Regions from separate parts of the Streptomyces macrosporus genome, predicted to be linked through region 1. Evidence: riboswitches for the same ligand, from Rfam matches in the RefSeq annotation. Region 1 holds a riboswitch; each other region holds the start of a gene.
What was found. Region 1 has a riboswitch for cyclic di-AMP ahead of ABD335_RS00520 (transglycosylase SLT domain-containing protein). Riboswitches for the same ligand answer to the same signal wherever they lie in the genome.

Region 2: linked by a shared signal. The riboswitch ahead of ABD335_RS22130 (transglycosylase family protein) and the one ahead of ABD335_RS00520 (transglycosylase SLT domain-containing protein) in region 1 are both predicted to bind cyclic di-AMP.
Region 3: linked by a shared signal. The riboswitch ahead of ABD335_RS22305 (LysM peptidoglycan-binding domain-containing protein) and the one ahead of ABD335_RS00520 (transglycosylase SLT domain-containing protein) in region 1 are both predicted to bind cyclic di-AMP.

What each region holds. Positions count from the first base shown of each region.
Region 1 is NZ_BAAASZ010000003.1:8,132-18,195, forward strand. Features, by position in the region: gene ABD335_RS00485 (acyl-CoA dehydrogenase family protein) at 1-618, shown strand, start outside; gene ABD335_RS00490 (SDR family NAD(P)-dependent oxidoreductase) at 615-1,502, shown strand; gene ABD335_RS00495 (SDR family oxidoreductase) at 1,499-2,251, shown strand; gene ABD335_RS00500 (phosphotransferase family protein) at 2,253-3,335, shown strand; gene ABD335_RS00505 (histidine phosphatase family protein) at 3,377-4,060, shown strand; gene ABD335_RS00510 (NADPH:quinone oxidoreductase family protein) at 4,116-5,084, shown strand; gene ABD335_RS00515 (NADP-dependent isocitrate dehydrogenase) at 5,175-7,394, opposite strand; gene ABD335_RS00520 (transglycosylase SLT domain-containing protein) at 7,584-8,408, opposite strand; cyclic di-AMP (ydaO/yuaA leader) riboswitch at 8,412-8,588, opposite strand; gene ABD335_RS00525 (SPW repeat domain-containing protein) at 9,110-9,478, opposite strand; gene ABD335_RS00530 (cold-shock protein) at 9,983-10,064, shown strand, end outside.
Region 2 is NZ_BAAASZ010000031.1:39,732-49,795, reverse strand. Features, by position in the region: gene ABD335_RS22165 (peptide MFS transporter) at 193-1,692, opposite strand; gene ABD335_RS22160 (response regulator transcription factor) at 2,107-2,784, shown strand; gene ABD335_RS22155 (ATP-binding protein) at 2,830-4,116, shown strand; gene ABD335_RS22150 (GtrA family protein) at 4,045-4,548, opposite strand; gene ABD335_RS22145 (5-(carboxyamino)imidazole ribonucleotide synthase) at 4,696-5,835, shown strand; gene purE (5-(carboxyamino)imidazole ribonucleotide mutase) at 5,832-6,383, shown strand; gene ABD335_RS22135 (dipeptidase) at 6,385-7,581, shown strand; cyclic di-AMP (ydaO/yuaA leader) riboswitch at 7,906-8,075, shown strand; gene ABD335_RS22130 (transglycosylase family protein) at 8,081-9,334, shown strand; gene ABD335_RS22125 (VOC family protein) at 9,489-9,872, opposite strand; gene ABD335_RS22120 (CGNR zinc finger domain-containing protein) at 9,983-10,064, shown strand, end outside.
Region 3 is NZ_BAAASZ010000031.1:74,200-84,263, reverse strand. Features, by position in the region: gene ABD335_RS22315 (cytochrome P450 family protein) at 195-1,421, shown strand; gene ABD335_RS22310 (transglycosylase family protein) at 1,619-2,569, shown strand; cyclic di-AMP (ydaO/yuaA leader) riboswitch at 2,810-2,986, shown strand; gene ABD335_RS22305 (LysM peptidoglycan-binding domain-containing protein) at 2,990-3,673, shown strand; gene eno (phosphopyruvate hydratase) at 3,928-5,217, shown strand; gene ABD335_RS22295 (FtsB family cell division protein) at 5,383-5,895, shown strand; gene ABD335_RS22290 (DUF501 domain-containing protein) at 5,956-6,513, shown strand; gene ABD335_RS22285 (Ppx/GppA phosphatase family protein) at 6,510-7,466, shown strand; gene ABD335_RS22280 (hypothetical protein) at 7,537-7,740, opposite strand; gene ABD335_RS22275 (hypothetical protein) at 7,804-8,646, opposite strand; gene ABD335_RS22270 (NAD(P)/FAD-dependent oxidoreductase) at 9,161-10,064, shown strand, end outside.

The sequences.
Region 1 (10,064 bases):
CTCGTGCCCGTCGACACCCCCGGGGTGCGGATCGAGCGGATGCTGCCGGTCCTCGGCTACCACGACGAGCCCTACGGCCACGGCGAGGTGTCCTTCACCGACGTGCGGCTGCCGCGCGACGCGATCATCGCCGGGCCCGGCCGCGGCTTCGAGATCGCCCAGGGCAGGCTGGGTCCGGGCCGCATCCACCACTGCATGCGTCTGATCGGGATGGCCGAGCGCGCGCTGGAACTGGCCTGCCGCCGCGCGACCGAGCGCACCGCGTTCGGCAAGCCGCTGGCCAACCTCGGCGGCAACCGCGAGCGCATCGCCAGGGCCCGCATCGCCATCGACCAGGCGCGCCTCCACGTGCTGCACACCGCCTGGCTGCTGGACACCGCCGGGGCGCTCGGGGCCGTCGGCGCGCTGTCGCAGGTCAAGGCGGCGGTCCCGGCCATGGTGCAGGAGGTCGTCGACATGGCCGTCCAGATGCACGGCGGGGCCGGGCTGTCCGACGACACCCCCCTGGCGGGCTTCCTCTCCACCGCCCGGGCACTGCGCCTGGCCGACGGGCCCGACGAGGTGCACCTCGGCGTGGTCGCCAAGCTGGAACTCGCCGCGTACCGGGAGCGGGCATGACCGCGGGGACGAGCCCGGGCACGGGCACTCGGGTGCTGGTCACCGGCGCCGCCTCCGGCCTGGGCCGGGCCATCGCCGCCCACTACGCGGCCGCCGGCTGCCGGGTGCTGGTCACCGACCTGGCCGAGCCCGCCGAACCGCTCGCCGGCGAGGTGTCCTGGCACCGGCTGGACGTGCGCTCCGACGCGGAGTGGGCCGCGGTCCGCGACTGGTGCGAGACCCACTGGGGCGGCCTGGACGTCCTGGTCAACAACGCCGGCGTCGCCGCGGCGGGCCGTGTCGAGCGGATCGAGGACGCCGACTGGGAGTGGATCCTCGACATCAACCTGCGCGGAGTCGTGCGCGGCTGCCGGACCTTCGTGCCCCTCCTCAAGCGGCAGGGCGGCGGACACGTCGTCAACGTCGCCTCGCTGGCGGCGTTGACGAACCTGCCGGGGATGTCCTCCTACAACGTCTCCAAGGCCGCCGTCGTCTCCCTGTCGGAGACCCTGCGGCACGAGCTGGCGCCCTGGGGGATCCACACCACCGTGGTGTGTCCCGGGTTCGTGCCCACCAACCTCGACAGCGGCCTGCGCAGCCCCGACCCGGTCCTCGCCCACCAGGCCACCCGACTGATCCAGAAGGGTCGCGTCACCCCCGAGCAGGTGGCGGAGCAGGTCGCCGAGGCCGTCGCCCGGCGCCGCTTCCTGGTGCTCACCCACCCCGAGGGGCGCAGGGCCGTCCGCCTCAAGCGCCTGTGGCCGGCCCTGGTGGACCGGCGGATCGCCGCGGTGTGGCGGCGCACCAGGGCCAAGCTGGACGAGCAGGACGCACGCGAGGCGCACGGCGCGCAGGACACGCACGGCGCACGGCACACGGAAGACACCCGGGAAGACACCGCATGAGCACCCGTCGGAACATCCTCGTCACCGGGGCCGGCGCCGGGCTGGGCGAGCACATGGCCCGCGGCTTCGCCGCCCTGGGCCGCAACCTCGCCCTGTGCGCCCGCCGCACCGACCGGCTGGAGAGGCTGCGGGACGACCTCCTCGCCGCGCACCCCGGCATCACGGTCGCGGTGCGCGAGCTCGACGTGAACGACCACGACGCCGTCTTCGAGGTCTTCCGCGCCTTCCGCTCCGACCTGGGCGGGCTGGACCGGGTCGTGGTCAACGCCGGGCTCGGCAAGGGGCAGCCCATCGGCACCGGGCGCTTCGACGCCAACCTCCGGACCGCGCGGACCAACTTCACCGCGGCCCTCGCCCAGTGCGAGGCCGCCGGGGAGATCTTCCGCGAGCGGAACGCCGGCCATCTGGTCGTCGTCTCCTCGATGAGCGCCCCGCGCGGCCTGCCCCGCAACCTCACCGCCTGCGCGGCCTCCAAGGCCGGTGTCGCCGCGCTCGCCGAGGGCATCCGCGCCGAACTGCTGCGCACCCCGATCAGGGTCACCACCCTCTTCCCCGGCTGCATCGCCTCCGAGACGAGCGGCCGATCGGGCCGGACTCCGCTGATGGTCTCCACCGAGAAGGGCGTCCGTGCCGTGGTGCGGGCCATCGAGGCCGAACGTGCCCAGGCGAAGGTCCCCGCCTGGCCCTGGGTGCCCCCGGGGTTCGCCATGCGCCGGCTGCCCCTGTCCCTCGTCTCCAGGATGAGCTGACATGGGCGACGCAAACGACAGGAGCGCCGGCCGCGACCGGCGCGGCGCGGTGCGCGCCGAGGACGCCTTCGACGTCGCCCGCGTGGACGCCTGGCTCAAGGAGCGGCTGGACGGGCTCGACGGCACCCCGGAGGTCACCCAGTTCTCCGGCGGCGCCTCCAACCTCACCTACCTGCTGCGCTACCCCGGCGCCGAGCTGGTCCTGCGCCGCCCGCCGGCCGGACGCAAGGCGTCCTCCGCGCACGACATGGCCCGTGAGTACGAGGTCCAGCGCAAGCTGAAGCCGGTCTTCCCGTACGTGCCCACCGTCCGCGCCCTGTGCCGGGACCCCGAGGTCATCGGCGGCGACTTCTACGTCATGGACCGGGTGCCCGGCCTCGTCCTGCGCGGTCGCCTCCCCGAGGGGACGACGCTGGACCGCGCGCGGGCGCGCGAGCTGTCGGAGACCTTCGTCGACACCCTCGCCGACCTCCACCGCGTCGACGTGACGGCCGCGGGCCTGACCGACCTCGGCAAGGGCGCCGGCTACGTGCGCCGCCAGGTCGAGGGCTGGACCCGCCGCTACGCCCAGGCCCGCACGTGGAACACCCCGAGCTTCGCGAAGGTGACCGCCTGGCTCGCCGACAACCGGCCCGACGACGTGGCCATCCGTGTGATCCACAACGACTGGCGGCTGGACAACATCGTCCTGGACGAGGACGACCTGCGCGTGGTCGGCGTCCTGGACTGGGAGATGGCCACCCTCGGCGATCCGCTGATGGACCTCGGCGGCGCGCTCGCCTACTGGGTGCAGGCCGACGACGGCCGGATGGCGCGCGCCACCCGCCGTCGGCCCAGCCACCTGCCCGGGATGCTCACCCGTGCCGAGATCGTCGAACGCTACTGCGACCGTACGGGTCTGGACGCCGGGAACCGGCCCTTCTACGAGGTCTTCGGGCTGTTCCGACTCGCCGTGATCGCCCAGCAGATCTACTACCGCTACCACCACGGGCAGACCCGCAACCCCGCGTTCCGCACCCTGTGGTTGGCGGTGAACCACCTCGACCGGCGCTGCCGTCGGGTCATCGCCCGCGCGGGCCGCTGAACAGCCGCTGAACAGGAATCCCCGACGGCAGGAGAACAGCGATGCCGGTCATCCATCTGGTCCGCCACGGTCAGGCGTCGTTCGGCGCCGAGACGACGGAGGGGTACGACGTGCTGTCGGACCTCGGCCGCAGACAGGCCGAGGTCGTCGGCGCCGAGCTGGCCCGGCGCGCGCCGCGCGATCCGGTCGTGGTCTGCGGCACCCTGAGCCGGCAGCGGGACACGGCCGAGATCCTGATGAAGGCCGCCGGGCTCGCCGGGGCGCCGCGCACCGACCCCCGCTGGAACGAGTACGACCACATCGGCCTCGTCGAGCGCTACGGCACGGTCGCCGGCGGTGCCGTGGCGGGCGTCCCCGCCGAGCCGCCCGTCGACAACCGCGGTTTCCAGACCCTGCTCGACCGCGCGCTCGAAGCGTGGGTGGAGGACGTGGCCGACGGCGGCTGGGAGCGGTTCGCCACGGGCGCCTCCGACGCGCTGCGGGAACTGGTCGCCGACCTCGGCTCCGGGCGCGACGCCGTGGTGGTGACCTCGGGCGGGGTGCTGGCGGCCCTGTGCGGGGGGCTGCTGTCGGTGCCCGCGGCCGGTGTGGTGGCGCTGAACCGGGTGGTCGTCAACGCCGCGATCACCACCGTCGTCGCGGGCTCCTCCGGCGTCAGCCTGCTGTCCTTCAACGACCACGCCCACTTCACCGGGGACCGGCGTCCGCTGCTCACCTACCGCTGACCGCCGCCCGTCCCTCTCCCGTTGCACGATCCCGCGACCCCGCAAAGGAACCCTCATGCGCGCAGTACAGGTGGTCTCCCTCGACGGCCCCGGGTCCGTACGCGTCGCCGACGTCGACGACCCGCGTCCGGCCCCGGGCCGGGTGCTCGTCGACGTCCACGCCGCCGGTGTCACCTACCCGGACGTCCTGCTGACCCGGGGCGAATACCAGATCAAGCCCGATCCGCCGTTCGTCCCCGGCTCGGAGGTTGCCGGCACCGTCCTCGACGCCCCCGACGGCTCCGGCCTCGCGCCCGGCGACCGCGTCGCGGCCTTCCCCGGCTTCGGCGGCTTCGCCGAGCGGGTCGCCGTCGACCCGGCGGTCGTCTTCCCACTGCCGGAGCGCCTGTCGTTCACGGCCGGGGCCGGGGTGCCGATGAACCACCTGACGGTCCACTTCGCCCTGACGCGCCGCGGCCGGCTGCGGTCCGGGGAGACGGTGCTGGTGCACGGGGCGGCCGGTGGTGTGGGCACGGCCGCGGTCCAGTTGGCGCGCGCCCTGGGGGCGCGGGTGATCGCGGTGGTCTCCACCGAGGCCAAGGCGGAGGTCGCGCGCCGGGCCGGCGCCCACGAGACGGTGCCCGTCGAGGGGTTCCGCCGGGCGGTCGCCGAGCTGACCGGCGGGCGCGGTGTGGACGTCGTCGTCGACCCCGTGGGCGGGGACCGCTTCACCGACTCGCTGCGCAGCCTCGCCCCGGAGGGCCGGCTGCTGGTCGTCGGGTTCACCGGCGGGGAGATCCCCACCGTCAAGGTCAACCGGCTGCTGCTGAACAACATCGAGGTCGTGGGGGTCGGTTGGGGCGCGTTCTGGCTGCCCCGTCCGGAGTACCTGCGCGAGCAGTGGGACGAGCTCCTGCCGCACCTGGAGGCCGGCCGGCTCGACCCGCTCGTCGGCTCGACCCACCCGCTGGAGAGCGCTGCGGACGCCCTGCGCGAGCTCGACGGGCGCGGCGCCGCGGGCAAGGTCGTCCTCCTGACGCGCTAGCCGCGCCGCCCGCCACCGGCGCACACGGAAAAGACCGCCCCGGCCGGACCGAGGTCCGACCGGGGCGGTGGTGCCCCGCGGGGCGGTGCGTCAGCCGAGGGCCGCGATGGCCTGGTTGAACGTCTTCGACGGGCGCATCACGGCCGACGCCTTGGCGTCGTCGGGCCGGTAGTAGCCGCCGATGTCGGCGGGCGAGCCCTGGACGGCGATCAGCTCGTCGACGATCGTCCGCTCGTTCTCCGTCAGGGTCTCGGCGAGCGGGGCGAACGCCTCGGCGAGCTGGGCGTCGTCGGTCTGCCTGGCCAGCTCCTGCGCCCAGTAGAGGGCCAGGTAGAAGTGGCTGCCGCGGTTGTCGATGCCGCCGACGCGACGGGTGGGCGACTTGTCCTCGTTGAGGAAGGTGGCGGTGGCGCGGTCGAGGGTGTCGGCCAGCACCCGGGCCTTGTCGTTGCCCGTGGTCTGCGCGTAGTGCTCGAAGCTGACCGCCAGCGCGAGGAACTCGCCCAGGCTGTCCCAGCGCAGGTAGTTCTCCTTGACGAGCTGCTGGACGTGCTTGGGCGCGGAGCCGCCGGCACCGGTCTCGAACAGGCCGCCGCCGTTCATCAGCGGGACGACGGAGAGCATCTTGGCGCTCGTGCCGAGCTCCAGGATCGGGAAGAGGTCGGTCAGGTAGTCGCGCAGCACGTTGCCGGTGACCGAGATGGTGTTCTCGCCGCGGCGGATGCGCTCCAGGGAGAACTTGATGGCGTCGACCGGCGCCATGATCTCGATCTGCAGGCCCTCGGTGTCGTGCTCGGGCAGGTACCGGCGGACCTTCTCGATGAGCTTGGCGTCGTGGGCGCGGTTCTCGTCGAGCCAGAACACGGCCGGGTCGCCGGTGGCGCGGGCGCGGGTGACGGCGAGCTTGACCCAGTCCTTGATCGGGGCGTCCTTGGTCTGGCACATGCGGAAGATGTCGCCGGCGCCGACCGTCTGCTCCAGGACCACGTTGCCGCCTTCGTCGACCACCCGGACCGTGCCGGTGGTGGGGATCTCGAAGGTCTTGTCGTGGCTGCCGTACTCCTCGGCCTTCTGGGCCATCAGGCCGACGTTGGGCACCGAGCCCATCGTCGCGGGGTCGAAGGCGCCGTTGGCGCGGCAGTCGTCGATGACGGCCTGGTAGATGCCGGCGTAGGAGCTGTCGGGGAGGACGGCGAGGGTGTCGTGCTCCTGACCGTCCGGGCCCCACATGTGGCCGGAGGTGCGGATCATCGCCGGCATGGAGGCGTCGACGATGACGTCGCTGGGCACGTGCAGGTTGGTGATGCCGCGGTCGGAGTCGACCATGGCCAGGTCCGGGCCCTCGTTCAGCTCGGCCTCGAAGGACTCCTTGATCTTCGCGCCCTCGGGCAGCGCGTCCAGGCCCTTGAAGATGGCGCCCAGGCCGTCGTTCGGGCTCAGGCCGGCCCGGCTGAGCGTCTCGCCGTACTCGGCGAACGTCTTCGGGAAGAAGGCGCGCACCACGTGGCCGAAGATGATCGGGTCGGAGACCTTCATCATCGTGGCCTTCAGGTGCACGGAGAACAGCACGCCCTCGGCCTTGGCGCGGGCGACCTGCTCCTTGAGGAACTCGCGCAGCGCCGCGACGCGCATGACGGCCGCGTCCACGACCTCACCGGCCAGGACGGGCACCGACTCGCGCAGGACGGTGGTGCTGCCGTCGTCGCCCACCAGCTCGATGCGGAGCGAGCCGTCCTCGGCGACGACCGCGGACTTCTCGGTGGAGCGGAAGTCGTCGACGCCCATCGTCGCGACGTTCGTCTTGGACTCGGGCGTCCAGGCTCCCATGCGGTGCGGGTGCGTCTTGGCGTAGTTCTTCACCGAGGCGGGGGCGCGGCGGTCGGAGTTGCCCTCGCGCAGGACCGGGTTGACGGCGCTGCCCTTGACCTTGTCGTAGCGGGCGCGGATCTCGCGCTCCTCGTCGGTCTTGGGGTCGTCCGGGTAGTCCGGCAGGGCGTAGCCCTTCTCCTGCAGCTCGGCGATGGCGGCCTTCAGCTGCGGGATCGAGGCCGAGATGTTGGGCAGCTTGATGATGTTGGCCTCGGGCTTCTTGGCCAGCTCGCCGAGCTCGGCGAGCGCGTCGCCGATCCGCTGCTCCTCCTTGAGGTACTCGGGGAAGACGGCGATGATCCGCCCGGCCAGGGAGATGTCACGGCTCTCCACAGTGACACCGGCCTTCGCCGCGTACGCCTGGACCACGGGCAGGAACGAATACGTCGCCAGCGCCGGGGCCTCGTCGGTGTATGTGTAGATGATGGTCGAGTCAGTCACCGGGTGCTCCGCTCCACGTCTGCAACATTGCTCGACATCAAGATATCCCGCGATCGGCCCTCTCTCGACAGGACCCCGCCTCATGACGGCGCGAACGCGCCGGTCCCCCGGGCGGCGTCCGACGCGGGCCGGGCGCGGCGGAGGACCGCGGGCCATCCACGCCCCGCGGTCCTCCGCGTTCCGGACGGCTCAGTAGGGGCCGTTGACGTTGTCGATCGATCCGTAGCGGTCGGCCGCGTAGTTGCAGGCGGCGACGATGTTGGCCACCGGGTCGTACTGGCTGTCGGCCGTGCCGGCGACGTGGTAGGCGTCGAAGGTCGGCTTGATGACCTGGAGCAGACCGATGGACGGGGTGCCGCGCTGGGCGTTGACGTCCCAGTTGTTGATCGCGTTCGGGTTGCCGCCCGACTCGCGCATGATGTTGCGGTGGATGCCCTCGTAGGTGCCGGGGATGCCGTTGGCCCGCATGATGTCCAGGGCCTCGCGGATCCAGCCGTCCAGGTTGTCCGGGTAGGACGTGTTCTTCGCGGAGGTCTGCGCGGCCTGGGACTGCGTGGCGGCGGGAGGGGTCCTGCCCTGGTCCGGCGCGGCGCTCCGCTCCGCACCGGTCCCCTCGACGGCGAGGGTGAGCTTCTGGCCGGGGAAGATCAGGTTCGGGTCGTCCCCGATGGTCTTCCGGTTGGCCTCGTGGACGGTCCGCCAACCGCCCTCGACGTCGTGGTCGGTGGCGATCCCGTGCAGCGTGTCACCGCTGACGACGGTGTAGGAGTCCGTGGCGCCGGCCTTGGACTCGGACTTCGGGGCGGACTCCGGCGTGCCCTCCGCCCGGGAGTCGGCGCGCTTCTGCGCCGCGGGGGCGGCGTCCTGCGCGGAGACGGGAGCCGCGTTCGCGCCGCCCGCGACGAACAGCGGCGCCGCGACACCCGCGCCACCGGCCGTGAGGACGAGGGAGAGACGGGAGAAATGACGGGACATCAGAGGGGTGCGCGGACGTCGGTGGCGACCTCTGGACATGGGGGGTCCTCTCCTGCCGCCTGCGAGGTTAGCTGTCGGATTCGGGCCGGAGAGCCCGGCCGATTTCCGTCGTGCCGGAACACATCGGAATTCGGCTTCACCCCAAGCCGGGCCGGCTGAAAGCGCGGCACGGCGCGTATGTGGTTTCCCCGCTCCTGCCGTGGTCGGCTGCTGCCTCTCCACCGGCCGGGCGGCAGGATTCGGCGTCCCGGCGGTGGAGCCTCCGACTCGGGACGGAGGCCAGGACACATAAACACAGCCCCTCAACGGGGGCAAGACTCGGTAAAACAGCCGACGGTCGCCCCGTCGCCAAATCGTCGCCGCCGGCCACGGAATGCACCGGATCTTCCTCCGAGGGTGATCGCACGGAAATCCTGCGGAGACGTCAGAACCCCTTGCGGCATGGGAATTCGGCGGAAACCCGCATGGCGATCATCCGCCACGGGAAGACGAGGGACGAGGAAATGTGATTCCGGGCACATCGGCTTCCGAATTCTCTTTACATCGCACCATTCCGGACCTAGAGAATTTCTCCGGCAAGCCGTCGGAAAAACCGTTTTCCCTGGAGATGTCGCCCGCTTTCCCTCCGCCTGCTTTCCCTCCGTCCGCGTTCTCTCCGCCCGCGTTCTCTCCGCCCGCGGCCGGTCGGGTCCGCGGAACCGACCGGCCGCGGGCGTACGGGGACGGCCGCGGTGGACGCGTCAGCCGCCCTCCCTCTCGTCCGCCCCCGTGCGGCGACTGCGGAAGTACAGCAGCATGCTCACCACGGAGAGCGCGATCAGCACGATCCCCATGACGACCTCGTTGGTCTGGGCGACCCGTGGGGTGACCTCGCCGCCGTAGTCGACCACGAAGGGCGACACCAGCAGCCAGAGGCCGAGCAGGAGGACGACCAGGTCCGACAGCAACCCGCGCCGGCGCATCATCCCGGCGCCGGCGATGAACGCCACCACCAGGCCGACGCCGGTCTCGTTGCGCTGGGCCTCCTCCGCTGCGTCGGTGAAGGGGTAGCGCAGGGGCCACGACGCCACGAGCAGCCAGACGCCGGAGAGCAGCATCAGCAGGGTCACGATCCGGTCCCGTGCCCCCACGGGGCCGGGCAGGAGCGAGGGTTCCCGGCCGGACGTCCGACCGGGCGAAGAGGAATGACGGGCCACGACGACTCCTTACAGGTCCGTACCGGTCATCCTGCTGCCGATTCCGACGTCCCGCCCGCTATGCACCGCCGTCCCGGTTCCCCCCGGCACCCGTCCGTCCCCCCGGTCGCCCGTCCGGCGGACCGCCGGCACGTCTCACCCTCCGTGGTCGACGCGGAGCCCGCGGTGCCCCGGGCCGCCGTGCCGCCCGCCGCCGGACGGGGCGGCATGGCGGCCCGGAGACCGGGAAGAAATCCAACAGCAGGCTGGTTGTACCGGTTGGTCGTAGTTTTTGTGTGTTTGCGTTGACCGCACGCTTGCGAAGAACGATGTCGCGGGCGCGTCGCTCTCCTCGGAGACCCGAGGGGGCCCGCGTCCAGGACCGGCCCGGACACCGCGCGGTGCGGTGCCCGTTCCCGCCTGGGCAAGGAGAGAGAAATGACCGAGGGAACCGTCAAGTGGTTCAACGCGGACAAGGGCTTCGGCTTCATCGCCCGCACCGACGGACCGGACGTCTTCG
Region 2 (10,064 bases), on a different contig from region 1:
CGGCGCAGTCGTGTCCAGGGGAGACGGCGGGGCCGTCGAGGCGGTCCGGCGCCCGCGCGGAGGCCGAACCGGGAACGAGCCGGAAACGAGTCGGGCCCCGGTCCCGTCACGGGACCGGGGCCCGACTCGTTTCCGGCTCGCCCGCGGGGCCGGACAGGGCGAAAGGCCCCGCGGGCGGCGCCCCCGCGGGTGCTACCGCACGCCGCCCATCAGGGCGCGGATGTGCTTCCCGGCGGTCATGAAGGCGAAGCCCGCGACCACGGCGATGACGCCCCACATCGTGTAGTAGGCCGCGTCGCCCATCGGCTCGTTGAGCTGGGTGGCCCAGCCGTTGAGGGCGTTGCCGGTGGCGGTGGCGAGGAACCACAGGCCCATGATCTGGCCGACGAACTGCTTCGGGGCCAGCTTGGTCGACAGGGACAGGCCCACCGGCGACAGGCACAGCTCGCCGATCGTCTGGAGCAGGTACACGCCCAGCAGCCAGAAGACGGTGACCTTGCCGGTCTCGCTGTTCGCCGCCGCGGCGCCCGCCAGGCCCATCAGGCCGAAGGAACCGCCGATGAGCAGCATGGCCAGCGAGAACTTCATCGGGGCGCTGGGCTCGCGGTTGCGCTTGGCCAGCCAGACCCACAGGCTCGCGAAGAGCGGCGCCAGGACGATGATCATGAACGGGTTGACCGACTGGAACCAGGAGGCCGGGAACTCCCAGCCGCCGATCATGCGGTCGGTGTCGTTGTCCGCGAAGATCGTCAGCAGCGAGCCGGACTGGTCGTAGATCATCCAGAACAGCACGGCGGTGACGAAGAACCACACGAACGCCTTGACGCGCGGCCGGTCCTCGCCGGTCAGCTCCGGGTTCCGGTACATCGAGACGAAGTACAGGATCGGCACGACGACGCCGAGGACGGCCAGGAAGTTCACCACGTGCTCGATGTCGTAGGTGCCCAGGGCCAGGTCCACCAGCAGCGCGGCGACGGCCAGGCCGGTCCACAGCGCGGCCTTGCGCAGCACGGAGCGCTTCTCCTCCGGCGAGGCCGGGGTGCCGGGGTGCCGGCCGACGTCGCCGAGGTGCCGACCGCCCAGGACGTACTGGACGACGGCCAGGGTCATGCCGATGCCGGCGGCGGCGAAGCCCAGGTGCCAGTTGACGTTCTCGCCGAGGTAGCCGACCACCAGCGGCGCGAACAGGCCGCCGATGTTGATCGACATGTAGAAGATGGTGAAGCCGGCGTCGCGGCGGGCGCTGGGCTGCCCCTCGTAGAGGCCGCCGACCATGGCCGAGATGTTCGGCTTGAGCAGGCCGGTGCCGACGGCGATCAGGGCCAGGCCGATGAAGAACGCCACGTCGGACGGGATCGCCAGCGTGTAGTGGCCCGCCGCGATGATGATGCCGCCCACCAGGACGGCCTTGCGGGCCCCCCAGAGTCGGTCGGCCACCCAGCCGCCGGGCATGGCGGCCATGTACACGACGGCGTTGTAGACGCCGTAGATCGCCGCGGCGAGGGCCTCACGGTCGGCGAGCGGACCGTCGAGGACGCCCGCGATCAGGTAGAGGACGAGGATGGCGCGCATTCCGTACCAGGAGAAGCGCTCCCACATCTCCGTCATGAAGAGTGTGGCCAGACCGCGGGGGTGGCCGAAGAAGGTCTTGTCGGACGGACCGACGGAGTCCTTCGTCAGACTGGACGCCATGGTGGTGGTTCCTTGCTCGGTCGGGACGCGTGCGATGTGGTGCACACGCGCCCGAGGCGGTTGGTCGGCCCCGGTCCCGCGCCCCCACCCCTCGCGCGTCCGGCCCTGACCGACAGGTGCTTGGGCGTTGCCATGCGACCGGGGCCCGGACGGGCCGGCGACCCGGCCCGCGGGAGCCCGTGCGGGGCTCCTCGGCCTCTTCAGCAAGGAGGCCCCTGACGCGATGCGTATGCGTCAAAGGCCGCCGCTCCTGGACAAACGCCAGGGGTCAGGGTACGACACCCCGTGTCGGGCGCCCGAGGGGTACCCGGGGAGAGGAGGCGCATTTCACACCGGCACCGGGAACGCCGGCCGGGTTCGCGCGAGTCCCGCACACATCTCCGGAGGCACCCCCGCGAGGTCTACCATCAGGCCATGACCCGAGTACTGCTCGCCGAGGACGACGCCTCCATCTCGGAGCCGCTGGCCCGTGCCCTCCGCCGCGAAGGGTACGAGGTCGAGGTGCGCGAGGACGGTCCCAGCGCCCTGGAGACCGGACAGCACGGAGAGGTCGACCTGCTCGTGCTGGACCTCGGTCTGCCCGGCATGGACGGCCTGGAGGTCTGCCGCCGGCTGCGCACCGAGGGGCACACGTTCCCGGTCCTGGTGCTGACCGCCCGCGCCGACGAGGTGGACACCGTCGTCGGTCTGGACGCCGGCGCCGACGACTACGTCACCAAGCCGTTCCGCCTCGCCGAGCTGCTCGCCCGGGTGCGGGCCCTGCTGCGGCGGGGCGCCGTCGAGCCCGCCCAGCCCACCGCGACCCACGGCGTGCGCATCGACGTCGAGTCGCACCGGGCCTGGATGGGCGACGAGGAGCTCCAGCTCACGGCGAAGGAGTTCGACCTGCTGCGGGTGCTGGTGCGCGACGCGGGCCGCGTGGTCACCCGCGAACAGCTCATGCGCGAGGTGTGGGACACCACCTGGTGGTCGTCGACCAAGACCCTCGACATGCACATCTCCTGGCTGCGGAAGAAACTCGGTGACGACGCGGCCAACCCCCGCTACATCGCCACGGTCCGCGGCGTCGGCTTCCGCTTCGAGAAGGACTGACCGGCCCCGGGGGCCCCGAAGACCTGGAAGGGCTGACGCCGAGCCGTGCGCAGACGTCTGATCAACTCCACGCTCGCCGTGGTCCTCGTCGTGATCGCCGTCTTCGGGGTCTCGCTGGTCATCGTCGAGACCCGCACCATCGAGGAGAGCGCCCACGAGAGCGTCCGGTCCGACGCCGCGCGGCTGGTCTCGGTCGTCGAGAGCCGCGTCGTCGCCAAGGAGCGGGTGACCGCCGAGACCATGCGCTCCCAGGTGCCCGGGGACCGCCACGTCCGCATCGAGCTGCCCGGACGGAGCCCCATCGAGCTGGGCGAACGCCCCGGGGGCGACACCATCGAGGGGCGCGCGACCGGCTCGGGAGGCGTGTCCGTCACCGTCCGGCTCCCCAGCAGCACGGTCCGTGCCGAGGTGGCCCGGACCCTGTTGATCATCCTCGCGGTGGCGCTGCTCGCGGTGATCGCGGCGGTGTTCCTGGCCGTCCGGCAGGCCCGTCGGGTCGCGGCCCCGCTCACCGACCTCGCCGAGACCGCCGAGCGGCTCGGCTCCGGCGACCCCCGCCCCCGGCACCGCCGCTACGGGGTGCCCGAGCTGGACCGGGTGGCGGACGTGCTGGACGCCAGCGCCGAGCGGATCGCCCGGATGCTCACCGCCGAGCGACGACTGGCCGCGGACGCCTCCCACCAGCTCCGCACGCCGCTGACGGCGCTGTCCATGCGGCTGGAGGAGATCGTCACGGCGGCCGACGCCGCCGACGCCGCGCCGACCACCGACAAGGAGGCCACCGCCACCATCCGCGAGGAGGCGATGATCGGCCTGGCCCAGGTGGAGCGGCTGACCGACGTGGTGCAGCGGCTGCTGACCAACTCGCGCGACCCCCGCTCGGGCTCCGCCGTGGGCTTCGACCTGGACGAGGTGGTCAAGCAGCAGATCGAGGAGTGGCGCCCGGCGTACCGCAAGGCCGGCCGGGCCGTCGTCCGCTCCGGCCGGCAGGGCCTGCGGGCGGTGGGCACCCCGGGCGCGGTGGCACAGGTGCTCGCCACGCTGATCGAGAACGCCCTGATGCACGGTGACGGTACGGTCGCCCTGCGCACCCGCATCGCCGGCAACCAGGTGGTGGTCGAGGTCACGGACGAGGGGCCGGGCGTCGATCCGTCGCTGGGCGCCCGCGTCTTCGAGCGCACGGTCAGCGGGCGCAACTCCACGGGCCTGGGGCTGGCCGTCGCCCGCGACCTGGCGGAGGCGGACGGCGGACGGTTGGAGCTACTTCAGCAGCACCCGCCGGTCTTCGCGCTTTTTCTCAGCCGGGACGTCGAGGGCCCGGCCGCCGGCTGAGCCGCCGCGGAAGACCCAGGTGCGGTAGGACCAGAAGCGGAAGACCGTGGCGATGCCCATGCCCACGACGTTCTTGGCGATGTTGTCGGCGAGCGGCGAGGTGAAGCCCAGGGCGTAGTGCGAGACGGCCAGGGCGCCGTTCTCGATCACCAGGCCGACGCCGCTGAACAGCAGGAAGAGACCCGCCTCCCGGGACATCCGGCTCTTGTCGCTGTGCCGGTACGTCCAGTAGCGGTTGCCCAGGTAGTTGGTGCCGATGGCGACCGCCGTCGCCATCACCCCCGACCGCACCGGGGCCAGGCCCAGTCCGTGGAGGCAGAGGTTGAAGACGGCGACGTTGACGAGGAAGCCCAGGGCGCCCACCGTGCCGAACTTGGCGGCCTCGCGGCGGAGCCGCCGGAGGCGGACGCGCAGTGTGTGCCGTTCGTCCATGGAGATCCCCATAGAGATCCGCTGCCCCGTTCCGCCGGCCCGCGCCGGCCGTCTGTCGGCTTCCGTGGCTCGCCATGCTATCCGTGGCGCCGGCCGCGGCCCTACGCCGGACGGAGTACCCCCGGGCCCGGCCGATAGGCTACGACTGTGACATTTCCTGTGATCGGCATGGTCGGCGGCGGTCAGCTCGCGCGGATGACCCACGAGGCGGGCATCCCCCTCGGGGTCAGGTTCAGGCTGCTCAGTGACACTCCACAGGACTCCGCCGCCCAAGTGGTCCGCGACGTCGTCGTCGGCGACTACCGCGACCTGGACACGCTGCGTGACTTCGCCCGGGGCTGCGACGTGATCACGTTCGACCACGAGCACGTCCCGACCGAGCATCTGCGCGTCCTGGAAGCGGAGGGCATCCCCGTGCGGCCCGGTCCCGACGCGCTGGTGCACGCGCAGGACAAGGGCGTGATGCGGGCGCGTCTCACCGAGATCGGCATCCCCTGCCCCCGGCACCGCATCGTGGCGGACCCGGCGGACGTGGCGCGCTTCGCGGCCGAGACCGGCGGCTGGCCGGTCGTCCTCAAGACCGTCCGCGGCGGCTACGACGGCAAGGGCGTGTGGGTGGTGCGCTCCGAGGAGGAGGCGGCCGCCCCGTTCCGCGCGGGCGTGGCGGTGCTGGCCGAGGAGAAGGTCGACTTCGTCCGCGAGCTGGCGGCCAACGTGGTCCGCTCCCCGCACGGCCAGGCCGTGGCGTACCCGGTGGTGGAGTCCATCCAGGTGAACGGCGTCTGCGACACCGTGATCGCCCCGGCGCCCGACCTGTCGCCCGAGCTGTCCGGCCAGGCCCAGGAGCTGGCGCTGACGGTGGCGAGGGAGCTGGGCGTCGTCGGGCACCTGGCGGTCGAGCTGTTCGAGACCGGCGACGGCCGCATCCTGGTCAACGAGCTGGCCATGCGCCCCCACAACAGCGGCCACTGGACCCAGGACGGCGCGGTCACCTCGCAGTTCGCCAACCACCTGCGGGCCGTGCTCGACCTCCCGCTCGGCGACCCGCGCCCGCGCGAGCCGTGGACGGTGATGGTCAACGTGCTCGGCGGCGACTACCCCGACATGTACCAGGGCTACCTCCACTGCATGGCCCGCGACCCGCGGCTGAAGATCCACATGTACGGCAAGGACGTGAAGCCCGGCCGCAAGGTGGGCCACGTCACCACCTACGGCGACGATCTGGCGGACGTCCGCGAGCGCGCCGCCCACGCCGCCGCCTACCTGCGAGGGACCATCACCGAATGAGCAACGCCCCCCGTTCCGGTTCCGCCCCCGTCGTGGGCATCGTCATGGGCTCCGACTCCGACTGGCCCGTCATGGAGGCCGCGGCCAAGGCCCTGGAGGAGTTCGAGGTCCCCCACGAGGTGGACGTGGTCTCCGCGCACCGGATGCCGCACGAGATGATCGCCTACGGCGACCGGGCCGCGGACCGCGGCCTGAAGGCGATCATCGCGGGCGCCGGAGGAGCGGCCCACCTGCCGGGCATGCTGGCCTCCGTCACCCCGCTGCCGGTGATCGGCGTTCCGGTGCCGCTGGAGCACCTGGACGGCATGGACTCCCTGCTGTCCATCGTCCAGATGCCCGCCGGGGTCCCCGTCGCCACGGTCTCGATCGGCGGCGCCCGCAACGCCGGACTGCTCGCCGTGCGGATGCTGGCGGCCCACGACCCGGCCCTGCGGGAGCGGATGGAGCGCTTCCAGGCGGAGCTGAAGAAGCAGGCCGAGGAGAAGGGGCGCCGGCTGCGGGCCAAGGTCGCCGCGGGCGACGCGGGCTTCGGCTTCGGGGGGCGGTGAGATGGCCCGCACCGGGGAGACGCTGGAGCGGGCCCGCGCGCTGCTGGCCGCCCACCCCGTCGTCGACGGCCACAACGACCTGCCGTGGGCGCTGCGCGAGCAGGTCGCCTACGACCTCGACCGGCGCGACATCGCGAGCGACCAGTCGGCCCATCTGCACACCGACATCCCGCGGTTGCGGGCGGGCGGGGTGGGGGCGCAGTTCTGGTCCGTCTACGTGCGCACGGACCTGACGGGCGACGCCGCCGTCAGCGCCTGCCTGGAACAGATCGACGTGGTGCGGCGGCTGGCCGACCGTTACCCGGACGACCTGCGGCTCGCCTTCACGGCCGACGACATGGAGGCGGCGCGCGCCGAGGGCCGCATCGCCTCGCTGATGGGCGCCGAGGGCGGCCACTCCATCAACAACTCCCTGGCCACGCTGCGCGCCCTGTACCGCCTGGGCGTGCGCTACATGACGCTCACCCACAACGACACCATCGACTGGGCGGACTCGGCCACCGACGCCCCCCGCCACGACGGCCTGACCCGCTTCGGCGAGGAGGTCGTACGGGAGATGAACCGGCTGGGGATGCTGGTGGACCTCTCGCACGTGGCGCCGGCCACCATGCGCGACGCGCTGCGGGTCTCCACGGCGCCCGTGATCTTCTCGCACTCCTCCGCCCGCGCGGTCTGCGACCACCCGCGGAACGTCCCCGACGACGTGCTGGAGGGGCTGGCGGCCAACGGCGGTGTGGCCATGGCCACATTCGTGCCGAAGTTCGTCCTCCCCGCCGCCGTCGCCTGGACCGAGGCCGCCGACGAGAACATGCGCGCCCACGGCCTGCATCCCCTGGACGGCACCGAGAGGGGCCGGGAGGTCCAACGGGCCTTCGAGGAGGCCCATCCGCGCCCGGTCGCCACGGCGGCGACGGTCGCCGACCATCTGGACCACATGCGCGAGGTCGCGGGCATCGACCACATCGGCATCGGCGGCGACTTCGACGGCACGGCCTTCACCCCGTCCGATCTGAGCGATGTGTCCGGATATCCGAATCTGGTGGCCGAGTTGCTGGACCGTCACTGGTCCGAGGCCGACCTGGCCAAGCTGACCTGGGGCAACGCGGTGCGGGTGCTCCGCGACGCGGAGGCCGTCGCGCGGGACGAGCAGGCCCGGCGCGGCCCCTCGATCGCCACCATCGAACAGCTCGACGGATGACGCCGAACCCCCTTCGGTGACGTAACTCACGAGCGGGATCTCCGAGCCCGTCGCACTCCGTGCGGCCGGAGATCCCGCTCGGTCATATCCGCTGGTCATGGGCCGGTGTTGACGGAATGTCAGCGCGGCGGAATGTCGCCCTCGGAGACGGATTCGTCGCGCAGGGTCACAAATGAGACGTAGGCAATAGCAGCGAAACGGGCTTCCTGTGACCCATCGGCTTGTTGCGGCGGAAACGTTGTGTTTACGGTTCTGGCCGCGCCGTACGAACGTGCGGCGGCTCGCTGTCGGTACGCCGAATCCTGCCGACGGCAGCGGGCTGGACCATCCACACCGCCATCGGCAGGAGCGGGGGACCCAAGGTAAGCGCCGGACCGTGTCCGCACGGGACGGCTTGGGGTGAAGCCGTGTCACGACCCGACGTCGTGGCCCACACGGCCGGGCAACTCCAGCCCGAACCCGACAGCTCACCTCGCAGGCGTAGGAGAGGAGCCCCCTTATGTCCGCACGCGGACGTCATCGTCGTGCCCGCGCCGGCCGCCTCACCCGCCTGTCCCTGGCCATCTCGGTGGGCAGCGCCGGTGTGGCCCTGCCCCTGATCGCCGCCGGCAACGCCAACGCCGCCTCCGTCGACACCTGGGACCGCGTCGCCCAGTGCGAGAGCACGGGCAACTGGAGCATCAACACCGGCAACGGCTTCTACGGCGGTCTGCAGTTCACCCAGAGCACCTGGGAGGCCTTCGGCGGCACCCAGTACGCCCCGCGCGCAGACCTGGCCACCAAGGACCAGCAGATAGCCATCGCCGAGAAGGTCCTGGAGGGTCAGGGCCCGGGCGCTTGGCCGGTCTGCTCGGTCAAGGCCGGTCTGACCAAGGGCGGCCCCGCTCCCGCCGTCTCCCCCGACGGGAAGAGCGAGGCGAACGAGCAGCAGGCTCCGGCCGCCCAGGAGCAGCAGGCTCCCAAGGCCGAGCCCAAGGCCGAGGAGCAGGCCCAGCCGGAGCGCGCCGACCGCACCGAGCGGGCCGAGTCGACCGCCAAGACCACCTCCTACAAGGTCGTCAACGGCGACACCCTGTTCAAGATCGCCCGTGCCCACGACATCGCGGGCGGCTGGCAGGAGGTCTACGAGGACAACCGCCAGGTCATCGGCGACGACCCCAACCTGATCTACCCGGGCCAGAAGCTCTCCCTGGGCGGCGTCGCCGTCCAGCAGAAGGCCGCCGCCAAGCCGGAGGCCAAGCCGGAGGCCAAGGCCGAGCAGAAGGTGGAGAAGGCCGAGACCAACTCCCAGCCCGCGCAGCAGTCGATCGAGCGGGCCGACCGGAGCGCCGGCGCGTCCACCGACGTCTCCAGCGGCTACACCGCCCCGGTGAACGCCACCCCGTCCGGCTCCTACAAGGCCGCGGGCGCCCGCTGGTCCAACGGCCACACGGGTGAGGACTTCCCCGCCGCCTCCGGCACTCCGGTGAAGGCCGTCACCAACGGCACCGTGGTCTCCGCCGGTTGGGGCGGTGCCTACGGCAACCAGGTCGTCATCCGGCACGACGACGGCCGCTACAGCCAGTACGGCCACCTGTCCTCGATCTCGGTCGGCACCGGCCAGAAGGTCACCGTCGGCCAGCAGATCGGCGCGGTCGGCTCCACCGGCAACAGCACCGGCCCGCACCTGCACTTCGAGGTGCGCACCGGCGCCGGCTACGGCACGGACATCGACCCCCTGGCCTACCTGCGGGCCAACGGCGTCAACATCTGAGCCGTGCCACACGGCCCGACACGGGCCGCGTGACCCCTCCCCTGGGACGGCAAGAGGCGGGCGGGGCGCGGAGTGTGAACACTCCGCGCCCCGCCCGCCTCGTCCGTTCGCGGGGCGTCCGCGACCCGTTCGCGGCCCTTCCCGCGTGACGCGGTCAGTCGACGCAGAGACAGAAGGGGTGCCCCGCCGGGTCCAGGTAGACCCGGAAGTCGCGCTTGCCGCCGTCGTCGCCCTCGACGAGCCTCGCCCCCAGCTCCAGCGCCTCCCGCTCGGCCGCGTCCAACTCCTCCCTCGGCACGTAGAAGTCGAAGTGGAACTGCTGCGAGTGCTCGGCGCTCGGCCACTGGGGCGGCACGTGGCCGGGGGCCTCCTGGAAGGCCAGCGTCCGGCCCCGCAGCGCGCCCGAGTCGAACGTCACCTCGACCCAGCGGCCCTCGCCCTCGACCCTCCCGCCCAACATGCGCGCGTAGAACTCGGCGAGCTTCCCCGGCTCCGGGCAGTCCAGTACGACGACGGTCTTCAGTGTGGTGATGGCCATGGTGCTCCTCCTGTGTCGTGGTTTCCGCGTTCCCGTCTTCGTTACCTCTTAAGGGCTCCAACCAGTAACGAGTTACCTCATGATGGCCCTCCGGCGGTAACGTGGCAAGGGTGGAACAGCCGGAGGACCGGGATCCCACGCCGCCGGGGCTCCGCCTGGTACGGGATCTGATCAACACCCTGAACGTGGAGG
Region 3 (10,064 bases), on a different contig from region 1:
CCCGCCGTACCCACCGGGAGGCGGGGCATTCGACCGCTCGTCCGCGATCTCGCCGGGCCGGCGGCCGGCGGTCGCGGAAGCGCGTCCGCCACGGAGGGAGGCGGGTCTCGTTCCCCCTCCCACGGCTCCCCGCCGCCGACCGCGTTAGCGTCGAAGGCGTGCACGACGAGAGAGCCGCCGGCGGGACGCCGCCGATGCCCGCCCTGTTCACCCACGAGTTCGCCACCGACCCGTACCCGGCGTACGCCTGGCTGCGCGAGCACGCGCCGGTGTACAAGACCGTGCTGCCCAGCGGGGTGGAGGCGTGGCTGGTGACGCGGTACGCCGACGCGCGCGAGGCGCTGGCCGACCCGCGGCTGAGCAAGAACCCCGTCCACCACAGCGAGGCCGCGCACGGCAAGGGGAAGGTGGGCATCCCGGGGGAGCGCAGCGCGAACCTGATGACGCACCTGCTCAACATCGACCCGCCCGACCACACCCGGCTGCGGCGGCTGGTGTCCAAGGCGTTCACCCCGCGCCGGGTGGCGGCCTTCGAGCCGCGCGTGCGGGAGCTGGCCGACCGGCTGATCGACGGGTTCGCCGCGCGCGGGCACGCGGACCTCATCCACGAGTTCGCCTTCCCGCTGCCCATCTACGCGATCTGCGACATGCTCGGCGTCCCGGCCGAGGACCAGGACGACTTCCGCGACTGGGCGGGCATGATGATCCGTCACGGCGGCGGTCCGCGCGGCGGGGTGGGCCGGGCGGTGAAGCGGATGCGCGCCTACCTGGCCGAGCTGATCCACCGCAAGCGCGGCGAGTCGGGCGACGACCTGATCTCCGGGCTGATCCGGGCCAGCGACCACGGTGAGCAGCTGACGGAGAACGAGGCCGCGGCGATGGCCTTCATCCTCCTCTTCGCCGGATTCGAGACCACCGTCAACCTCATCGGCAACGGCACGTACGCGCTGCTGAGCCACCCCGACCAGCGGCGGCTGTTCCAGGACGCGCTGGCGGCGGACGACACCGGGCTGCTGCGGACCGCGGTGGAGGAACTGCTGCGCTACGACGGGCCGGTGGAGCTGGCGACCTGGCGGTTCGCCACCGAGCCGATGACGATCGGCGGGCAGCGCGTGGAACCCGGCGACCCGGTGCTGGTGGTGCTGGCCGCCGCCGACCGGGACCCCGCGAGGTTCGACGATCCGGACACGTTGGACCTTACACGCAGTGACAACCAGCACCTCGGCTACGGCCACGGCATCCACTACTGCCTGGGCGCCCCGCTGGCCCGGCTGGAGGGGCACATCGCCCTCGCGACCCTGTTCGGACGCCTCCCCGACCTGCGGCTCGCGGTGGAACCGTCCGAATTGCGCCGGCGCGGCGGCCTCATCATGCGCGGCCTGCGCGAGCTGCCCGTGGAGTTCGAACCGGTACGCGGGTGACGCTCGGTCACTTATGTGACCTACACGTGATCTACGCGACACTGGCTTGTGATGATCGGACCGGGGCGCTACGTTCAGCCGTCAACAAGCGCTGAACCTTTTCCACTCCCCACGCACGAGAGGCCCCACACATGCTTTCCGGGAACGGTAGACACCGCCGCCCCCGCCAGGCTCCCGCCATCTTCGTCACGGCCGGGATGACCGGCGCGGGGATCGCCATGCCCCTCCTCGGCGCGACGGGCGCCCAGGCGGCCGACCTGGACACCTGGGACCGGGTCGCACAGTGCGAGAGCGGCGGGCTGTGGAGCGCCGACACCGGCAACGGCTACTACGGCGGCCTCCAGCTCACCCAGGAGACCTGGGAGGCGTACGGCGGCACGGTCTACGCCGAGCGCCCGGACCTGGCCAGCCGCAGCCAGCAGATCGCGGTGGCCGAGAAGATCCTGGCCGAAGAGGGGCCGGACGCCTGGCCCACCTGCGGCGTCAACGCCGGGCTGCGCTACGACTCCACCGGCGAGGCGCCCGCCATCGACCCGGGCAACATCCTGCCGTCCGAGGAGGAGTCGGCCTCTCCGTCCACCGGACGGGCGGGGGAGAAGGGCGGGGCCGGGAAGTCCACGGCGCCCGAGGGCGGCACCGAGAAGTCCGCCGAGGACACCGGGGAGGGCGAGGACGCCGCGAAGGGCACCGCGAAGGGCGCCGACGCCGGCCGGGAGCAGGCCGAGGAGGAGTCGGCGGACGGCTCGGCGGAGAAGGCCCCCCGGTCCGACGCCGAGGCGCGCGAGGAGGTCGCCGACCCGGGAGCGGGCACCGGCAGGCACCGCGGCGAGCGCGATCCGCGCGAGCTGGAGTCGGAGGGCGCCGAACGGTCGGGCGGTCGGGAGGCCGCGCGGGGCGAGCGGTCCGAGGACGTGGACGACCGCACGGACCGCTCCCTCGAACGCGCGGAGGCCGTGGCCGGGTCGGGCGGCGAGGGTCCCCTCGCCGTGGGCGGGGGCTACCTCGTGCGGCCCGGGGACTCGCTCTCGGCGATCGCCCGGGACCACGAGGTGCGGGGCGGCTGGACGGAGCTGTACGAGGCCAACAGGGACGTCGTGGGCGACGACCCGAACCTGATCCTCCCGGGGCAGGAACTCGCCGTCGGCTGACCGACCCCGGCCGGGAAGGGGGGCCGCGGAATGACCCTCCTGGGCTATTGCGGCGTGTCCTTCCTGTCCGGCCTAACGCCCACTGCTGACCTGCGCGGTTCATCCGTCTCGGCGTCAAGAAGGGTGAATGGTCGGTTTCTGACATGCTTTGAGGTGTATGCCCCGGTGTGCTTACCGTCTTCTCGCTCGCGACCGCGAGTGCCACCGACCGCAGCGCCGAATCCTGCCGGCGGCCGGTGGCTAGTCGTCGCGCCAGCGCCGATGGCAGGAGCGGGGGAACCAGGTAGGCGCCGCCGAGGTCCGCACGGGCCGAGGCGGCTTGGGGTGAAGCCGAGAGGGGACGCCCGTCCCCGCACGGCCGGGCTGCTCACTGCCCGAACCCGACAGCTCACCTCGCAGGCGTCGGTGAGAAGGACGTCCATGCTGTTCACCGGCAAGGGTCACGACAGTCGCACCGCCAAGGCCGTCCGCGCGGCCGCCCTGACCGGCGCCGCGGGGGCGGCCATCGCCGTTCCGCTGTCGGGCGCGCAGGACGCGTCGGCGGCGTCCGTGGACACCTGGGAGCGGGTGGCCCGGTGCGAGTCCGGCGGCGACTGGTCGATCAACACCGGCAACGGCTACTACGGCGGCCTCCAGTTCGCGCAGTCGAGCTGGGTGGCCGCCGGCGGCCTCCAGTACGCCCCGCGCGCCGACCTGGCCACCAGGGAGCAGCAGATCGCCGTCGCCGAGCGCCTGCTGGCCATGCAGGGGCCGGGCGCCTGGGGGTGCGCCGACGAGGGCGGCCTCACCTCCGGCGGGCCGGCGGCGGAGGTGGATCCGGACGGCGGCTCGGACGGCTGGGGCGGGCAGTCCCAGTTCCAGTCGCAGTCGCAGTCCCGGTCGGCGTCCTCGGCCGGCGACGCCGACCACGGCGAGGACCACGAGGACCATGGCGAGGACCACGACGAGGACGAGGCCGGCACCCACACCGTGCGTCCGGGCGACACCCTCCGCGCGATCGCCGCCGAGCACGGCACCACCTGGCAGCGGCTCTACGAGGCGAACAGGGACGTGGTGGGCGACGATCCCAACCTGATCTTCCCGGGCCAGCAGCTCCGCGTCTGACGCGCGCGGTGCCCGCCCGGTCCGCGACCCGGCGGCGCCAACCCGGTGCGGTGTGTCGCCCCTCCGTGCGGAGGGGGCCCCGCACCGGGTTTATTCAATTTGGAAACAAAATGCTCATCCCCCCTCTGAACTGGGCTTTCATCCTCCGTTACGCCGTACGGCACGGGCCGTCGGCCGGGTCGCGCGCACAGTGCGGATAGGCTCAAGGTGCTGAGACCCGACACACATGCCCGACATACACAAAGGAGACCCTCGTGCCGTCCATCGACGTCGTAGTGGCCCGCGAGATCCTCGACTCGCGAGGCAACCCCACGGTCGAGGTCGAGGTCGGCCTCGACGACGGCAGCACCGGCCGTGCGGCCGTCCCGTCCGGCGCCTCGACCGGCGCCTTCGAGGCCCTGGAACTGCGTGACGGAGACAAGGGCCGCTACGGCGGCAAGGGCGTCGAGAAGGCCGTCCTCGCCGTCATCGAGCAGATCGGCCCCGAGCTGGTCGGGTACGACGCCACCGAGCAGCGCCTGATCGACCAGGCGATGTTCGACCTGGACGCCACCCCGGACAAGTCCTCGCTCGGCGCCAACGCCATCCTCGGCGTCTCCCTGGCCGTCGCGCACGCCGCCTCCGAGGCGTCCGACCTGCCGCTCTTCCGCTACCTCGGCGGCCCGAACGCCCACCTGCTGCCGGTGCCGATGATGAACATCCTCAACGGCGGCGCGCACGCGGACTCCAACGTCGACATCCAGGAGTTCATGATCGCCCCCATCGGCGCGGAGTCCTTCTCCGAGGCCCTGCGCTGGGGCGCCGAGGTCTACCACACCCTCAAGAAGGTGCTGAAGGAGCGCGGCCTGTCCACCGGCCTGGGCGACGAGGGCGGCTTCGCCCCGAACCTGGGCTCCAACCGCGAGGCGCTCGACCTCATCATGGAGGCCATCCGGCAGGCCGGCTACACCCCCGGCCAGGACATCGCCCTCGCCCTGGACGTCGCGGCCACCGAGTTCCACAAGGACGGCCGTTACGTCTTCGAGGGCAAGGAGCGCACCGCCGCCGAGATGACCGCGTACTACGCCGAGCTGGTCGACGCGTACCCGCTGGTCTCCATCGAGGACCCGCTGAACGAGGAGGACTGGGACGGCTGGAAGGCCATCACCGCCGAGCTCGGCGACAAGGTCCAGCTCGTCGGCGACGACCTGTTCGTCACCAACCCCGAGCGCCTGGCCCGCGGCATCGAGGAGGGCGCCGGCAACGCCCTGCTGGTCAAGGTCAACCAGATCGGCTCCCTGACCGAGACCCTGGACGCCGTCGAGCTGGCCCAGCGCAACGGCTTCAAGTGCATGATGTCCCACCGCTCCGGCGAGACCGAGGACGTCACCATCGCCGACCTGGCCGTCGCCACCAACTGCGGCCAGATCAAGACCGGTGCCCCGGCCCGCTCCGAGCGCGTCGCCAAGTACAACCAGCTCCTGCGCATCGAGGAGATCCTCGACGACGCCGCCGTGTACGCGGGCCGCTCGGCGTTCCCGCGCTTCCGACCCACGGAGAAGTAAGGGCACGGTCGCCCGGCGGACCGGCGGACCGGCGGCCGGCGCCGCGCCCCCCGTCGTGTCCCCGCCGCCGTCCCGTACGGTGGCGGGGACACGACGGCACACGAGCGCGTACGACGACGCCCACGACGGCGCGTACGGAGACGACAGGGCGACAGGGGAGGCGAGGTGGCCGCGGACCGGGACCGGTTCTCCACCGCGACCAGGCTCAGGGCACTGGGCACACAGGCGGCGGAGCGCGTCTACCGCGCGCAGAACCGCCGGATGCGCAGACCACGCCGCAGCCGGCTCACCGGACGCGCCGCCCTGCTCGTCCTGGTCCTGTGCTCGCTCGTCGTCGCCCTCGCCTACCCGATGCGGCAGTACGTCACGCAGCGCGCGGAGATCGCCGAACAGCGGCGCCTGGTCGAGGAGAAGCGCGACCGCGTCGAGGAACTGCGCGACCGGAAGGCCCGGTGGCAGGACCCGGCCTACGTGGAGCGGATGATCCGCGAGCACCTGCTCTACGTCCGCCCCGGCGAGGTCGGCTACACCCTGCCGGAGGGCACGGTCGACAGAACCGCCGACGGCACCTCCGACGGCGCCTCCCGCTCCCGGCGCCCCGCCGGCCAAGGGCCCGCCGACCGGGCCTGGTACCGGCACCTGTGGGACGGCGTGGACGAGGCGGACCGGCGCCCCTGACACCTGCCCGCCGCCGGCGGCGTCCCCGACGCCCGCCGGCTTCGAGATCACGAGAGACCCATGGACACGCCCCCGCCCCTCACCGAACCCACCGAGCCCACCGACGCGGACGTCGAAGCCTTCCGACGGCAGCTCGGCCGCCCGCCGCGCGGCCTGCGCGCCATCGCGCACCGCTGCCCCTGCGGCCTGCCCGACGTGGTGGAGACGGCGCCGCGGCTGGAGGACGGCACGCCCTTCCCGACGACGTACTACCTCACCTGCCCGCGCGCCGCCTCCGCGATCGGCACGCTGGAGGCCGAGGGCGTGATGAAGGAGATGACCGAGCGGCTGCGGACGGACCCGGAGCTGGCCGCCGCCTACCGCCGGGCGCACGAGGACTACATCGCCCGCCGCGACGCGATCGAGGTGCTGGAGGGCTTCCCCAGCGCGGGCGGCATGCCCGACCGCGTGAAGTGCCTCCACGTGCTGGTGGCCCACTCCCTGGTCGCCGGGCCGGGCGTGAACCCGCTGGGCGACGAGGCGATCGCCATGCTGCCGGAGTGGTGGCGGAAGGGCCCGTGCGTGTGCCCGGACGAGAGGACCGAGGGACGGACCGGGGAACGGGAGGACGCCGAATGACACGGGTCGCCGCCATCGACTGCGGAACGAATTCCATCAGGCTGCTCGTCGCCGACGTCGACCCGGCCACCGGCGAGCCGACCGACCTCGACCGCCGGATGACCATCGTCCGCCTCGGCCAGGGCGTGGACCGCACCGGGCGGCTGGCGCCCGAGGCGCTGGAGCGCACCTTCGCGGCCTGCCGCGAGTACGCCGAGGCGATCCGCGGGCACGGCGTCACCCCCGAGCGCACCCGCTTCGTCGCCACCTCCGCCTCGCGCGACGCCGAGAACCGGGACGTGTTCGTGCGCGGGGTCGTGGACATCCTGGGCGTCGAGCCCGAGGTGATCACCGGAGACCAGGAGGCCGCGTTCTCCTTCACCGGCGCCACCCGGGAGCTGGCCGGGCGCGACCACCTGCCCAGGCCCTATCTGGTGGTGGACATCGGCGGCGGCTCCACGGAGTTCGTGGTCGGCGACGACGCCGTACGGGCCGCCCGCAGCGTGGACATCGGCTGCGTACGGCTGACGGAGCGCCACCTGCTGCGCGACGGGAAGATCGCCGACCCGCCCACCCCCGAGCAGATCGCCGCGATGCGGGCCGACATCGACGCCGCCCTGGACCTCGTGGAGAAGACCGTTCCGCTGGCCGAGGCACGGACGCTGGTGGGGCTGGCGGGCTCGGTCACCACCGTCGCCGGCATCGCGCTGGGACTGCCGGAGTACGACTCGGAGGCCATCCACCACTCCCGGATCACCGTGGAGCAGGTCGCCCGGATCACCGAGCGCCTGCTGACCTCCACCCACGAGGAGCGCGCCGCCATCCCCGTGATGCACCCGGGCCGGGTGGACGTGATCGGCGCGGGCGCCGGGATCCTGCTGTCGATCATGGAGCGGACGGGAGCCGGCGAGGTCGTGGTGAGCGAGCACGACATCCTGGACGGCATCGCCTGGAGCGTGGTCGAGGGCGTGTGACGCGCCGGGGCGGGGGGCCGGACGGAGCCGAGGGGCCGTCACCGCTCCCCGCGGCCACGGCTTCCGGCGGTCACCACTCCTCGCGCGAGGCGGGCCCCTGGACGCGGTTGGCGAGCGCGTAGGCGATCCGCACGTCGTGGTAGTCCACTCCCGTGGCCACCGGAGCGGGGAGGTTCACCCGGTCGTCGGTCGTCGTCGCGCGCCTGCCCGGGGTGCCGTCGAAGCGGACCTCCGTGCGCGGCGCCGCGCGGAAGCGGAGGCGGTCGACCTCCACCGCGGAGGCGAACTCGACGTCCGCGGGATCGTCGCGGGCACCGGAGGCGTCCGCCGGAGGAGTTCAGGGCGGGCGGCCTCCGCGTCGGCGCCCCTGTCCGCGCGTCGGACGGTGGGAGGACGCCGCGCCGGTGTCCCCCCGCTCGGTCCGTTCCGCGCGTTCCCCGCGTTCCGTGCGTTCCCCGCGTTCGCCACGCTCCCGGCGCTCCCCGCGGTCACGGCGGGGCTCCGCGGGGGCTCCGCCCGGCGCCTCGCGCACCGTGTGGCCCGTGGCCTCCCGAGCCGTTCCGGCGGTCTCTCCCGCCGTCTCCCCGACCGTCTCCCCGGCTGTTTCGCCGACCGTCCGGCCGGCCGCCTCGCCGGCGTCTCCGACGGCCTCCCCGGCTTCCCGGACGGCTTCGCCGGCGTGCTCGCCGACCTCCTCGACCGCCGCACCGGCGCCGGAGCCGAGCTCGCCGGCGGCGCGCCCCACGCCGCCTCCCAGGCTCTCCGCCGTGGACCGCAGGCCGGACGCGGCCTCCTCCACGATCCGCGGGTTGCGGTCGATCGTGGTCAGCACCCGGTCGACGATCGCGGCGACGTTGTCGAGCCGCACCTTGAGGACCGCCCGCGCGTCCACGCCCTTGATGTCCAGGTGGACGCCGCCCAGCGACACGTCCGCGCCCACCCCGAGCCCGAGCAGGTCGAGCACCTCCGCGCGCAGGGACACCCGCGCCCGCAGGTCGTCGACGTCCAGGGAGATCTCGTCGACCTTGAGCTCCGGTACGTCGAGGAGGACGTCGGGGGTCGCGACCGTCCGGTCGACCGGCGCGCCGCCGCCCGCCCGGTCGTGCGTCTCGTCGTCGTGTGCCTCGTGGCCGTGTGCCTGGTTCTCGTCCCGCCCCCGAGGGCTCTCGGTGCCGTCCATGCTGCCCCTCGAACGTGTAGACGAAATGCTCTTTTTGTCGCTTTTCACCCTATAGCGGGACCTCCGGGGGAGTCCTGTCGTGAGGTCGCGGCGGCGAGGTGATGGGGGGTCTTCCGGGGTGCGTGCGGCCCCTGCGGAGACCCTGTGAGGGCCCTGTGGGGGGCGCCGTCGGGAGCTCTGCCGAAAAAGTTCGTGAAGTTCTTCACAAGGAAAACCGCGCCGATGGGCCACGTTACTCGTCAGTAAGAGCGCTTCCGGGCCGCCCCGGCCCGGAAGCACTCGTTTCGCGGGTGGTGCGCGGCGGCGGACCGTCGGGGTGGCCGAGAGCCGGGCGGACGGTTTCGCGGAGAGATCCCGCAGTTCACAGGGGGTGGAGAACGCTCTGTGAGGTGTGGTGGTTCCCGTCGCCGGGTGTGGCTCTGGTCACGGGGCGGGGGAGTGTAGCAGAGGTGGCGCGGATGCTTGTGAAGACCCTCACGAGCCACCCCCCGAACGGGGGTGGATACTCGATGGCATGAGCACCACGGAGCGTCCGCGAATCCTCGTAGTGGGTGGCGGGTACGTCGGTATGTACGCAGCGCGCCGCATCCTGAAGAAGATGCGGTACGGCGAGGCGACCGTGACCGTCGTCGACCCGCGCTCGTACATGACGTACCAGCCCTTCCTGCCGGAAGCCGCCGCCGGCTCCATCTCCCCGCGCCACGTCGTCGTTCCGCTGCGGCGTGTGCTGCCCAAGGCGGAGGTTCTCACCGGACGCGTCACGAGCATCGACCAGGACCGCAAGGTCGCCACGGTCTCGCCGCTGGTCGGCGAGTCCTACGAGGTGCCCTTCGACTACCTGGTCATCGCGCTCGGCGCGGTCTCCCGCACCTTCCCGATCCCCGGCCTGGCCGAGAACGGCATCGGGATGAAGACCGTCGAGGAGGCCATCGGACTGCGCAACCACGTCCTGGCGCAGCTCGACAAGGCCGACTCCACCAACGACGAGGAGGTCCGCCGCCGGGCGCTGACCTTCGTCTTCGTCGGCGGTGGCTTCGCCGGCGCCGAGACCATCGGCGAGGTCGAGGACATGGCGCGCGACGCCAGCAAGTACTACGCCAACGTCCGTCGCGAGGACATGCGCTTCATCCTCGTCGACGCCGCGGACAAGATCCTCCCCGAGGTCGGCCCGCAGCTCGGCAAGTGGGGCCTGGAGCACCTTCAGAAGCGCGGCGTCGAGGTCTACCTGTCCACGTCGATGGAGTCCTGCGTCGACGGCCACGTGGTGCTCAAGAACGGCCTCGAGGTGGACTCCGACACCATCGTGTGGACGGCCGGAGTGAAGCCGAACCCGGCACTGGCCCGCTTCGGCCTGCCGCTGGGCCCCCGCGGCCACGTGGACACCGAGCCGACGCTCCAGGTCAAGGGCACCGACTACA